3 regions of the Lysinibacillus sp. UBA5990 genome follow, and region 3 is predicted to be linked to each of the others. Evidence: riboswitches for the same ligand, from Rfam matches in the RefSeq annotation. Region 3 holds a riboswitch; each other region holds the start of a gene.
The links. A riboswitch is a leader RNA that binds a small molecule or an ion and turns the genes downstream of it on or off. The one in region 3 is predicted to bind S-adenosylmethionine.
Positions count from the first base shown of each region.

Region 1: linked by a shared signal. The riboswitch ahead of B3D94_RS04380 (MetQ/NlpA family ABC transporter substrate-binding protein) and the one ahead of B3D94_RS07245 (O-acetylhomoserine aminocarboxypropyltransferase/cysteine synthase family protein) in region 3 are both predicted to bind S-adenosylmethionine.
Region 2: linked by a shared signal. The riboswitch ahead of metA (homoserine O-acetyltransferase MetA) and the one ahead of B3D94_RS07245 (O-acetylhomoserine aminocarboxypropyltransferase/cysteine synthase family protein) in region 3 are both predicted to bind S-adenosylmethionine.

Region 1 is NZ_DJAY01000007.1:20,167-24,214, forward strand. Features, by position in the region: gene B3D94_RS04375 (methionine ABC transporter ATP-binding protein) at 1-257, opposite strand, end outside; gene B3D94_RS04380 (MetQ/NlpA family ABC transporter substrate-binding protein) at 352-1,182, opposite strand; SAM riboswitch class I at 1,271-1,376, opposite strand; gene B3D94_RS04385 (PPC domain-containing DNA-binding protein) at 1,499-2,002, shown strand; gene B3D94_RS04390 (pyridoxal phosphate-dependent aminotransferase) at 2,050-3,213, opposite strand; gene B3D94_RS04395 (hypothetical protein) at 3,683-3,826, shown strand.
Region 2 is NZ_DJAY01000015.1:1,523,734-1,527,781, forward strand. Features, by position in the region: gene B3D94_RS20135 (hypothetical protein) at 1-18, shown strand, start outside; gene B3D94_RS20140 (GerAB/ArcD/ProY family transporter) at 52-1,557, shown strand; gene metA (homoserine O-acetyltransferase MetA) at 1,611-2,546, opposite strand; SAM riboswitch class I at 2,645-2,754, opposite strand; gene B3D94_RS20150 (nucleotide excision repair endonuclease) at 2,957-3,328, shown strand; gene B3D94_RS20155 (hypothetical protein) at 3,375-3,758, opposite strand; gene B3D94_RS20160 (TrmB family transcriptional regulator) at 3,780-4,048, opposite strand, start outside.
Region 3 is NZ_DJAY01000010.1:110,818-114,865, reverse strand. Features, by position in the region: gene B3D94_RS07250 (hypothetical protein) at 90-476, opposite strand; gene B3D94_RS07245 (O-acetylhomoserine aminocarboxypropyltransferase/cysteine synthase family protein) at 803-2,107, opposite strand; SAM riboswitch class I at 2,224-2,337, opposite strand; gene B3D94_RS07240 (glycerol-3-phosphate acyltransferase) at 2,493-3,125, shown strand; gene B3D94_RS07235 (DASS family sodium-coupled anion symporter) at 3,327-4,048, shown strand, end outside.

The DNA of each region.
Region 1 (4,048 bases), on a different contig from region 3:
ATACCGATCTTTTGTCGTGTTTGACGTAAGTCATGAAGTGAAAGGGTAGTAATATCCACATTGTCAATCAAGACTTTGCCTGCTGAAGGACGCTCTAGTAAATTAACACAACGAATCAGCGTACTTTTACCAGCACCGCTATACCCAATTACCCCATGAATTTGTCCTTTTTTTACATGAAGATTGATGCCATCTACAGCCTTTATACTGCCTTTTTTCGTCTTATATTCTTTTGAAATATTTTGTAATTGAATCATCAGATTGGTTGCTCCTTTCTTAACTTCTAAAAAGCAAGAATCTGCGCGGTTTCCATAGTGGAAATTTGGCAGATTCTTTAGCTTATCGCACGTATTACCAGCTAGGGATTACAGAACCTTTGAATTCCTCTTCAATGAAGTGGCGAACTTCATCAGATTGATAAGCCTCAATGAACTTTTTAATCGTTGGGTCGTTTTCATTTTCTGCACGAACGACAATGTAGTTCACATATGGAGAGTCAGTAGATTCTAAAAGAATAGAGTCCTCTTGCGGATTAATGCCAGCTTCCAGCGCAAAGTTAGTATTAATAGCAGCTACATCTACTTCACTAAGCTGTTTTGGAATTTGTGCAGCTTCTAATTCTATGAATTTTAAATTCTTTTTGTTTTCTTCCACGTCACGAACGGATGCTGTTAAGTCCGCTCCATCTTTTAATTTAATATAGCCTGCCTCTTGTAAAACAAAGAGAGCACGCGCTCCATTTGTTGGGTCATTCGGTAAGCCAAATGTTGCGCCTTCAGGAACGTCATCCAATGATTTATATTTTTCAGAGTAAATACCCATTGGATTTAAAATTGTTTTGCCAACCGGTACTAAATCTGTATCGTGATCTTTATTAAATGTATCGAGGAAAGGCTTATGCTGATAGCTGTTTGCATCAAGATCACCTTCAGCTAAGGATGTATTTGGTAAAACATAATCAGAAAATGATTTTAGTTCTACTTCTAGACCTTTTTCCTTTGCGACTTTAGCAGCTACCTCTGCAATTTGCTCATGAGGTCCTGAAGTGACACCCACGACAATTTTATTTTCATCGATAGCTTCGCTTTTTCCTTTACTATCTTCTTTAGAGCCACAGCCCGCTAGTGCTGCTACTAATGTAAGACTTGCTAAACCTACTAAAAATTTATTTTTCTTCTTCATGAAAACGACCTCCAAAAATTGTTTTATCGGTTTTTGAAAATAAAAAAAACTCTCTTACAAATTAAGAGAGGCTCATGAAAAAAGTCCTCTCTTATCTATCAAACGAATTTCGTTTGCAGGATTTAGCACCTTCCTTCATAAAAGGAGGTTGCCGAGCTTCATAGGGCCAGTCCCTCAGCTACTCTTGATAAGAGATTCATATTATATTTTTGTATTTCCGATAGAACTAATATAATTTATAGGGTATAGTAAGTCAATAAATATTTTTAAAATTTTTTATATTGTTATAATATTTTGTCGCGAAGGAGGGTGAAGAATGTCCGTAAGAGTTAATTATGGCATAGGTTCATTTGGTAAGGTGATTAGTGCTCGTCTCCTCATGGGAACAGACATTATTGAAGGAATTGAGGCACTTTGTGAAGAGAATAAAATTGAATCGGCAACCATAATTAGTTGTATTGGTAGTTTTCAAAAAAGTAGCTTTGTTTATTTAGTACCAGATGAAACTTCCCACATTAAAGTTCGATTTAGTGATGTGGTCGAGAAAGAGGGGCCACTCGAGTTTATCCAAGGTTCAGGAGTTGTTTGTAAGCGTGATGCACAATATGAAACGCATTTCCATGGTTCCATGAGTGATCAATGGGGAGTGGTTTCAGGCGGTCATTTTATAAAGGGCGGAAATATCGTCATAACAGCAGATGTAGTGCTGGCAGAAGTTCAAGGCATTCAGCATATCCGTCAGTTGGACGATGAAACAGGTCACATGCAATTTTATCCATTAGAACATGGATTAGATCTTCCAAGGAAAATTGAAAAATAGTAAGTCCTGTAGCTAGAGAAAGCTACAGGACTCCATTTTGTTCCATGCTAAAATAAGTTCAATTGCTCAATTCTATGGATGGCTTCTCGTAAACGTTCCTCGCTTACAAGCAAGCCAATACGCACATAGCCTTCCCCATATTGACCAAAGCCATTACCTGCGGCTACCGCAATATCAGCTTTATCGAGCAATATATCAGCAAATTGTTCGCTAGTAAAACCTAATGGGACAGGGAGCCAGGCAAAGAAGGAGCCCTTTGGTGCCGTTACTTGCCAGCCAATTCTATGAGCTTCTTCGGTTAGAACATTTCGACGACGCTCATAGGTAGCTCTTAGCTCATCTGCACATTCCTGCGAAGAGGTCAGTGCAATAGCTGCTGCGTGTTGAATAGCAGGGAATTGACTACAAAACAAATGATCTTGAATAAGATTAATCGCGGCAATCAAATCAGAATTGCCTACAGCAAAGCCTATGCGCCAACCTGCCATATTATAAGTCTTTGATAATGTGTACATTTCGATTCCAACTTCTTTTGCACCATTTGCCTGTAAGAAACTAATAGGTTTATTGCCATCAAATCCAATCGCACCATAAGCAAAATCATGTGATACGATGATATTATGCTCCTTAGCAAAACGAATGGTTTCTTCAAAAAATTCAAGTGTTGCTGTACCACCAGTAGGATTATTTGGGTAATTTAAGTAAAGTAACTTGGCTTTTTCCTTAACTTCTTTAGGGAGGGCATCATAATCAGGTAAGAAATTATTCTCAGCAAAAAGAGGCATTACTTCAAAATTTACATCACCTAATACAACTCCAGATAAGTAGTCTGGATAGCCTGGGTCTGGTAATAGCATCGTATCACCAGGATTTAACACAGCCAAAGGTAGCTCAACAAGACCAATTTTTGTGCCACCAAGAATGGCTACTTCAGTGTCGGGATCAATCTCCACATCATATTCCCGTTTATAAAAGTCAGCAGCGGCTTGACGTAATTCGCCGATACCACGGAATGGCGAATATTTGTGGTTTTGAGGATTTTCAGCTGCTTCCTGTAATGCTTGGATGATATGAGTAGGCGTAGGTTGGTCGGGATTTCCTTGCCCAAGATTAATCACATCACGTCCTTCTTCCAGGGCATTGTTTACTTTTTGGACGAGCGCCGCAAAAAATTGAGTGGGTAATTGCTGTAGTTTTTTAGAGAATTCCATGCATGATCACCTTTTTCAGAATATAATAATTATTATTGAAGAATATGAAGCAAATAGTAGTACTTTTTTTGTTAATTGTCTAGACCCTTTATAGACAAAGGATTGAAATACTCTAAAAAACCACAGGCGACCAATAAGCGACTAGATTACAGTATTTTATTAAATAACTCTATCGCTGTTCGTTTATCTTCTTTAGTCAAGTGGCTATAGGTATTCATTGTCAATCCTACATCACTGTGTCCTAATTGTTCTTGAATTATTTAAGCTGCTGAACGTGAATTAGCACATATTATTGATATTGTGATAGTTTCGCAAATAATTTATTACTTCTGAAAAGGGCATCTGCTCTTAACTGTCTGGGAGCTTTAATAAATTAAATAAAAAAATTAATAAATATAAAGGGTTTTATCAAATAATGTAGAATATTACATTTGTAAGGAATAATTCAAATAATTAGGAGGTGTGTGATGTGAAAAAAGCAAAGAAATTATTATTTATCCCTTTTGCTACGATTGCGATTTTAGCTATTTCTACTTTCGGTACACCAACTGATGCATTAGCTAAGCCTGGTCATCCTTTGTGTGGTGGTGCAGGTCCTTGTATTGTCGCGTGATGTTGTTAGATTATCAATTTGAACAAGAGATTGCCAAATCAACATGTAAATACTTAAAGTCACATTCACTTGGGTGTGGCTTTTTATTATGGCTTGAGAGTAGTTTTCGTGTATATCGGAAACAAGCAATTGAGACTACTAAGTTGGTAGTTTTTTTATAAATTTAATAACTTTCCTAATACTTTAATTTATCCTTAAAAAAGGATTATTGAGTGGTCTATC
Region 2 (4,048 bases), on a different contig from region 3:
GTTTCACTCACAAAATAGTAGATACATCGTCATGAAAAGGAGGACAATTATATGGAAAAAGAAGTAATTAGTTCAAGACAATTTACAATTATCACATTCCTCCTTTCTATCGGTACTGCCATCTTAATCATCCCTTCAAGTATTGCAAGCTCTAGTAAGCAAGATGCGTGGATTGCTGCAAGTATTGGTATTGTCCTTAGTTTGCTTGTTGTGAAATTATTTGTGACGTTAGGCGACCAAACACCGACACTGAATTTTATTGAAGCAAATGAAAAACTTCTCGGGCGCTTTTTTGGAAAAATCACAGTGGTGTGCTTCCTTTCTCTTACCCTATTTGCGGGAGGAGAATTACTGTATTTTATTGGTGCTTTTATGAAAACAGAGGTAATGCCGGAAACGCCTACTATGGCATTTGCCTTGTTGTTTATTATTATAATTATGTATGCTACCTATTTAGGGATAGAAAACTTTGCTCGTTCAGCAGAAATACTTTTCCCTATGTTTGTCTTAATTTTTATTTTCTTTGTTGTCAGTATCACCCCACAAATTAAGTTTGAAAATATACAACCGATTATGGAAGCATCCAAAACATCCATCTTATATAGTATCATCCGCTTTATAAGTGTCTTTTCTTTTTCGTTAGTTATGTTATTAATGATTTACCCTGCTAGTGTCAATGTCCAGCAATCCTCAAAAAAAGGATTTTACATAGGCATGCTTCTCGGTGGATTTGTTCTAGTAACATTAATTACTCTATCCATTTTAGTCTTAGGGCCAGCCAACACGGCTTCGCGATCTTTCCCTAGCTATGCCCTAGCACAAAGAATCTCTATCGGAAATTTTTTACAGCGCATTGAAATTATCATGGCTTTTATGTGGATTGTATCCATTTTTATTCGAACGTTTATGTACTTCTATACAACTGTTGTTGGAATTGCACAAATTATGAAATTGAAGGATCACCGCCCACTAATCCTACCAATGGGTATTATTATGGTCGGACTTTCGCAAATTGTTCACCCAGACATCGTCCATTCCAACATTTATAATGATGAGATTTGGCCAATTTATGCATTTGTTTGCACCATATTATTACCCATACTTCTCCTCATTGTAGCTGTTATACGTAATCGAAAATCACTAGATAATTCAACTGAAATGGGTCATGCGGATTCTAATGAGGGGCAAATGACTGATGCAAGGAATGCGGTTTCTAATCAAGGCAATCAGACAAAACCTGGTAATATGGATTCCCTTCAGGAGAATCAGGTGAAACCAAATAATAAGGATTCCAATCAGGATATTCAGACGAAACCTGCTACTATGAATTCCAATCAGGAGAATCAGACTAACGATGCTAATACAGATAGCACTCAAGACAATCAGGATAATCAAGAAAAAACAGATAATCCAGTTTCTACTCAAGACAATCAAGATAAATCTGCTACGTCGAATTCCAGCCAAGTGATTCAGTCTGAAGCTGGCAACGCTACATCCAAACAGGACGATCAGGCGACTCCAGATAAAACGAGTTCTGACAAGAAAAATCTAGAATAACAAAGTCTAATTCCTTGCTGCTTAGTGAAGAAATTAGACTTTTTCAGTGTTATTTAAATATGATATTCAATTTCGTCTACAAAGTCCCATTCATATGGTGTCTCTTGGTATACGTAGTAGTTCAACCAGTTGGAGAACAATAAATGCGTATGGGCACGCCATGTATTCATCGGTGCCTTTGCTGGATCATCATTTGGGAAGTAGTTTACTGGAACGTCTATATGGATGCCCTTGGCAACATCGCGACTGTATTCATCGGCTAATGTTGTCGCATCATATTCTAAATGTCCAGTAATCATAATGTTTTTATTATCTTTTGATTGCACGATAAATACACCCGCATCCTCTGAATAGGATAATAAGCGTAAGTCTGGATGATTGCGAACCTCGTCAATCGAGACAGATGTATAGCGAGAATGAGGGGCTGTAAATAAATCACTAAAGCCTCGTACTAAATCTACTGTTAAATCAGTAATCACATGAGAATAAACGCCGGAGCATTTAGCAGAAAGCTCGACCTTTCCAATCCCATAATGATGATATAGCGCAGCCTGTGCCCCCCAACATATATGTAGCACGGATGTCACATTCTTTTTAGACCAATCCATAATTTCAGCAATTTCCTGCCAATAGTTAACCTCTTCAAACGGCATTTTTTCTACAGGAGCACCCGTAATAATCATACCATCATAGCGTCGATGACGAATTTGGTTAAACGTTGTGTAGAATAATTGCAAATGAGATTTACTCACATTTTTAGATTCATGAGTAGCCGTGTTTAAAAAAGTAATATTCACCTGTAATGGTGTATTTCCTAGTAATCGTAGTAATTGTAGCTCCGTTTTTTCTTTTTCGGGCATCAAATTTAAGATTAATATATTTAATGGACGTATTTGCTGTGTTCTCGCACGGTCCTCTTCCATCACGAAGATTTTTTCCTCACGTAAATGTTCTCCAGCAGGTAAATTTTTCGGAATATTAATTGGCATCTTGCGTTCCCCTCTCTTTTTTGCTCCTTTTTCGAAAAAATTAAAAAATCCTCCACATTCCATATGAGATAGAATGAGAAGGATTTTTTTCACGTTCACTCTTATCTCTCAAAGGAAAAACCTTTGCTGGAATTAGCACCTTTCTAACATTTGTTAGAGGTTGCTGAAGCGTCATCGGGCCAAATCCCTCTGCTTCTCTTGATAAGATTATTTAATTATCTTGAATTGTAACATGGACTAGTTAGAATATCAATAATTCATAGAATATTTTGTTATTCCTATGCATGTTCTCCCATCATTTGATAAACACTAAGCTTGCTGTATATGGTTATTCTACATGAAATTTTATGGTAAACATGCCGGTATTATGTTACCATATATCTTTAGTAATAGAGAGGAACGTGAATACTTTGATTAATATTGAATTTCCAAAACCAGATGTAGTCATTCGCCAACGCGAACAAGATGTAAAACCAGGTGATGTCCCAATTACACCATACTTTGGTTTCATCGACTTCCACAAAATCACACGTGATAAAGGCGGTATTTTCTTATTTTATAATGAAAAGAATGAGCTATTATTTGTCGGTAAAGCACGTAAAATTCGCCAACGAATTAAAAAACATTTTGAAGACAATGTATCTCCGATGAAAAACTATCGTGACGAGGTCTTCAAAATTGAAGTCTATGAAGTAGAAGATCCTATGGAACGTGAAATTTATGAAACGTATGCGATTAATACGTTCCGCTCCAAATACAATGTAGATAAAGTATTTTATTAATATCAACAAAAACCGAAATCTCTTTTTTAGGGATTTCGGTTTTTTATTACATCATAGTAATACGATCTATCGGCATGCTTTTTCCGTTAATATATAGTTCAATAATCGTCAGCTCCGGGCTTTTGTTGATAGCATAGACATACGGTTGAGCTTCTTTCTTTTGCTCGCTTCCTTCCTTGAAATGAATGACTAACCGATCTTCATTTGCTGCCGCGCTTGCTAGCACATTTCCTTTCGAAAACATGACAAGATAGTACGTCATGTTATCTTCATACAATAACTGAATTCTGTCTTTAGCTATAATATGTTGTTGGATATGGTCAGGAACGATTGTTAGCTCCTGAATCTTAGGAGAAACCGGCAGCGGTGCAGAATCACATCCGCCAATTAAAAATAAACAAAATAATACTGGCAACATCCATTTTTTCAAGATGCTCCCCTTCCCTTATAACTACTCTAAGAAAAATGCTTTACGTTCTTTAGCAATCCAGTCCTCAAGCTCTTTATCATCACGCTTCACTAGTCGATTGATAAGAACATCATGCCAAATATAATCCTCTAATAAATAAATATGCACTGGATCATTCGTTATAAAAGCTGTTTCCTGGTTCGACGGCGAGTGACCATAAATCATTTCTTGTCCATCAACCGATAAAATAAACCAATGAGGTGTAGAAGTCTTTCTCGTATAGTGAGTGGCTCTGTGCTGATCGATAGATG
Region 3 (4,048 bases):
CCCATAAACCAGCTAAATAAATAAACTACTATAAAAAAGGCTCATTCCCTGTAGCAGCAGAGAATGAGCCTAAATATATGAGGGATTATTTAGCTCGCTTTTGAAAGCAATTGAAAACGATATTGTGTTAAAGCTTGTTGAACAATACTAATTTCTTCTTCTGTAAAATTTGGTATTGCATACGTACGTTCTACTAATTGAAATGTACCATATTTCAAATAAAATTCTGTTGCTGGAAGCTGTATGTGGCTCACACCATACTTCTCATATGTCTCATAAACTTCCTTAACCATATAGCCATTATCATTTGCGCAAACCTGTTCCTGATACGCTGAATGACCGAAAATTTGCTGCCATTTATGTTCCACTAATGTAAGGATGTGTTGAATGGATTGATTGTTAACAAATACACGACCTTCATTTAGTTCATAAATTAGATAAGATGCAATGTTTTGCGCACTATAGAGATTACCCATTTTAAACACTCCTTTATCATTAGTTTTTTGAAGAGTAGCCACTGGCTATGTAACTACTCTCCTATCTATTCAAAAGTGGGGGAGCACTTATGAAAACATTTACCTTTTCAACAAGGTTTTTCCGTACACTTAACTTAATTCCAAGTATATAACAAGGTTTTATTAAAGTCAATAATACATATGAAATTACTCGGTATTATTTTTTAAAAGGTTCTGATAATTACCGGATGAGACAGTTGGTTAATGTAGCAACGTTTGACGTATACCAAATGAGGCTATTCGAATGAGAAAATACGTAAACGCTACAACATTCGCCTGTCATTCTATTAAGCTTCTACTGTTTGTTCTGTTGTTGCTGTTGCCTGAGTAATAGCCTGCTCTAAATCTGCAATGATGTCCTCCACTGCCTCTAAACCGATTGATAAGCGAATGAGCGATTCGGTTACGCCAGCTTGTATTAGTTCATCTGCGGATAATTGTTGGTGTGTAGTAGATGCTGGATGGATAATTAGCGACTTAGCATCCCCTACATTTGCCACATGTGAAAACAGCTTTACATGATCAATAAGCTTTCGACCTGCTTCACGTCCACCTTTAATGCCAAATGTAAGCACTGAACCGAAGCCATTTTTTAAATACTTTTTCGCCAACTCATGTGTTGGAAAATCTTCTAGGCCATTATAATTTACATATTCCACAGATGGGTGGTTACGTAAATATTCAGCCACAGCTAAAGCATTTTCATTGTGTTTAGGGATACGCAAATGAAGCGTCTCTAAACCTTGTAATAGATTGAAAGCTGCATCTGCACTTAATGTTGGTCCAAAATCACGTAACAACTGTACACGCAGCTTTGTAGCAAAAGCTGCAGAAGCTGTATCGATTCCATAGCGTAAACCATGGTAAGAAGCATCCGGCTCTGTAAAGCCTGGGAATCGCCCACTAGTCCAATCAAACTTACCAGCGTCTACAACAACACCACCTAAAGTTGTCCCATGACCACCTATCCATTTCGTTGCTGAATGAACTACCACATCCGCACCGTAGTCAATTGGTGTAGAACCATAAGGAGAAGCAAATGTACTATCGATAATTAATGGTAAGCTGTTGTCATGTGCAATCTTAGCTACAGCTTCAATATCTAAAACCTTTAAGCTAGGATTACCGTAAACTTCAGCGAAGACAGCTTTTGTTTTATCGGTAATGGCAGCCTTAAAATTCTCTGGGTTTGTTTCATCTACAAAAATCGTTTTAATACCATAGTTTGGTAATGTATTAGCGAATAAATTATACGTACCACCATATAAAGAACTAGCAGCTACAATTTCATCTCCTGCTCCAGCTAGATTTAAAATAGAAAATGCAATAGCTGCTGCACCAGATGAAAGTGCTACTGCTGCTGTTCCACCTTCTAATAAAGCCACACGCTTTTCAAAAACATCCACTGTCGGATTCGTAATTCGCGTGTAAATGTTCCCCGCCTCCTCTAAAGCAAAAAGACGTTGCGCATGAGCAGTGTCTTTAAAAACGAAAGCAGTTGAACGGTAGACAGGAACTGTTCTAGAACCCGTCACAGGGTCTGGCTCTTGACCACCATGTAACAGTAATGTTTCTGGTTTAAAATTTGTCATTGTGTACCTCCATTTGGTTATTTTTTTACGATGGTACCGGAGATGAGGAGGATTTTTCTGTAGAAAACAAAAACCCTCTTCAGCTAAGAAGAGGGTTGCGGTTGCAAGTTTTCCTCCCCTTATCTGCCAGATCCAAGTAAGAATCTGTAGGAATTAGCACCTTAGTAAGTTCATCACCTACTGGTTGCCGGGCATCATAGGGCCTATCCCTCCGCCGCTCTTGATAAGAGTATGAGATTCAATTTCCATCGTTGTTACAAAGTATAAGCATAGAGTTTTTTTCTGTCAACATCTAAATTTTATTTTTTCCGAAACTTCTGTCTGCTCTTTTACGTAGTAAGAACGCATACACTATTTTAGAAAAAAATTTGAAAGGAGTATTTTTATGGTAAAAGCCGTGATCTGTTTTCTAGTTGTCGGCTATTTGATTGGCTGTATTCACGGTTCTAAGGTGGCACAATTTTTATCCGGGGTTGATTTAAAAAAAGCTGGTCATGGCAATGCTGGTGCCTCTAATGCTACGCTTTCACTCGGCTGGAAATATGGCGTTTTAGTAGCTCTTATCGATATTGGCAAAGGCGTCGCAGCCATCGTCGGTGCACATTTTTATTTAGCAGATGCAACACATTTAACAGCAGAACAAACATGGCTCCTCACCTACTTGTTAGCTGCAGGGGTTATTTTGGGGCATAATTTCCCTTTTTATATGGGCTTCAATGGTGGAAAAGGGACTGCCTCTATCATTGGAATTTTACTTGCGGTTGATTGGAAGATTGGTTTATTTGCACTTATTCTTTTTGTTATTTTATCTTTTGCAACGAACTATTTAATTGTTGGGGTATTAGAATTTTACCTCGTTTTTTGTACAGCTACTTATTTATGGATTCCTGGGCTAGGTCCGATTATTATTGCCATTCTACTTTTTGGTATTGCTATTATTTTGCACATTGAAAATATTCAACGTTTAATCAATGGAACCGAGCCTAAAGTTACTGCTGCCTTCAAGAAAAAGAAATAATATTTTTTAGGAGGTATTTGTATTTTTTATGACCACAAATTATCTCTTTAATTACTATTAAAGCTGTAAAACAGACATATTTCGCTTCCTTTCATTCTATACAATAAACGGATGAATTCTTATCTTAAGAAAACATTATATTGACCGATGTTATGGATAATAACTGTCATTTTTATGTAGACGTAGAAGGGATGAGAAAATATGTCTTCACCTAAACAAGCAACAATGAAGCGTAATTTAAAGCCTTTATGGATTGGGTTGGCTTTTGCTTTATTAATTATCATTATTTTTTTACCTAATAACGGTGAGCTACCTGTAGCTGGGCAGCGCGCTTTAGCCATTTTAGCTTTCGCGGTTATCCTGTGGGTAACAGAAGCCGTTTCATATCCTGTTAGCTCTGCAATGATTATTGCACTCGTCACTGTTTTACTAGGACTTGCACCATCCATGGATGACCCAACAACACAACTAGGTACCGCTAGCGCCTTAAAACTATCATTAAGTGGTTTTAGTAATTCTGCCGTGGCCCTAGTAGCAGCGGCTCTTTTTCTAGCAGCAGCCATGCAAATTACCAATTTGCACAAACGACTTGCTCTTTGGATTCTTTCACTTGTAGGAACAAAAACAAAAGCCATTGTTTTCGGTGCTATATTAGTTTCAATTGCCCTTGCATTTTTTGTTCCTTCGGCTACTGCACGTGCTGGCGCAGTAGTCCCTATTCTTCTTGGGATGGTTGCAGCATTCGGTTTACCACGTGATAGTCGACTTGCTGCTTTACTCGTTATTACTTCTGTACAAGCCGTCTCCATTTGGAATATCGGTATTAAAACTGCGGCAGCGCAAAATATGGTTGCTTTAAATTTCATCCAAGAGCAATTTAATGTGAATATTTCATGGGGTGCTTGGTTACTTTATGCTGCCCC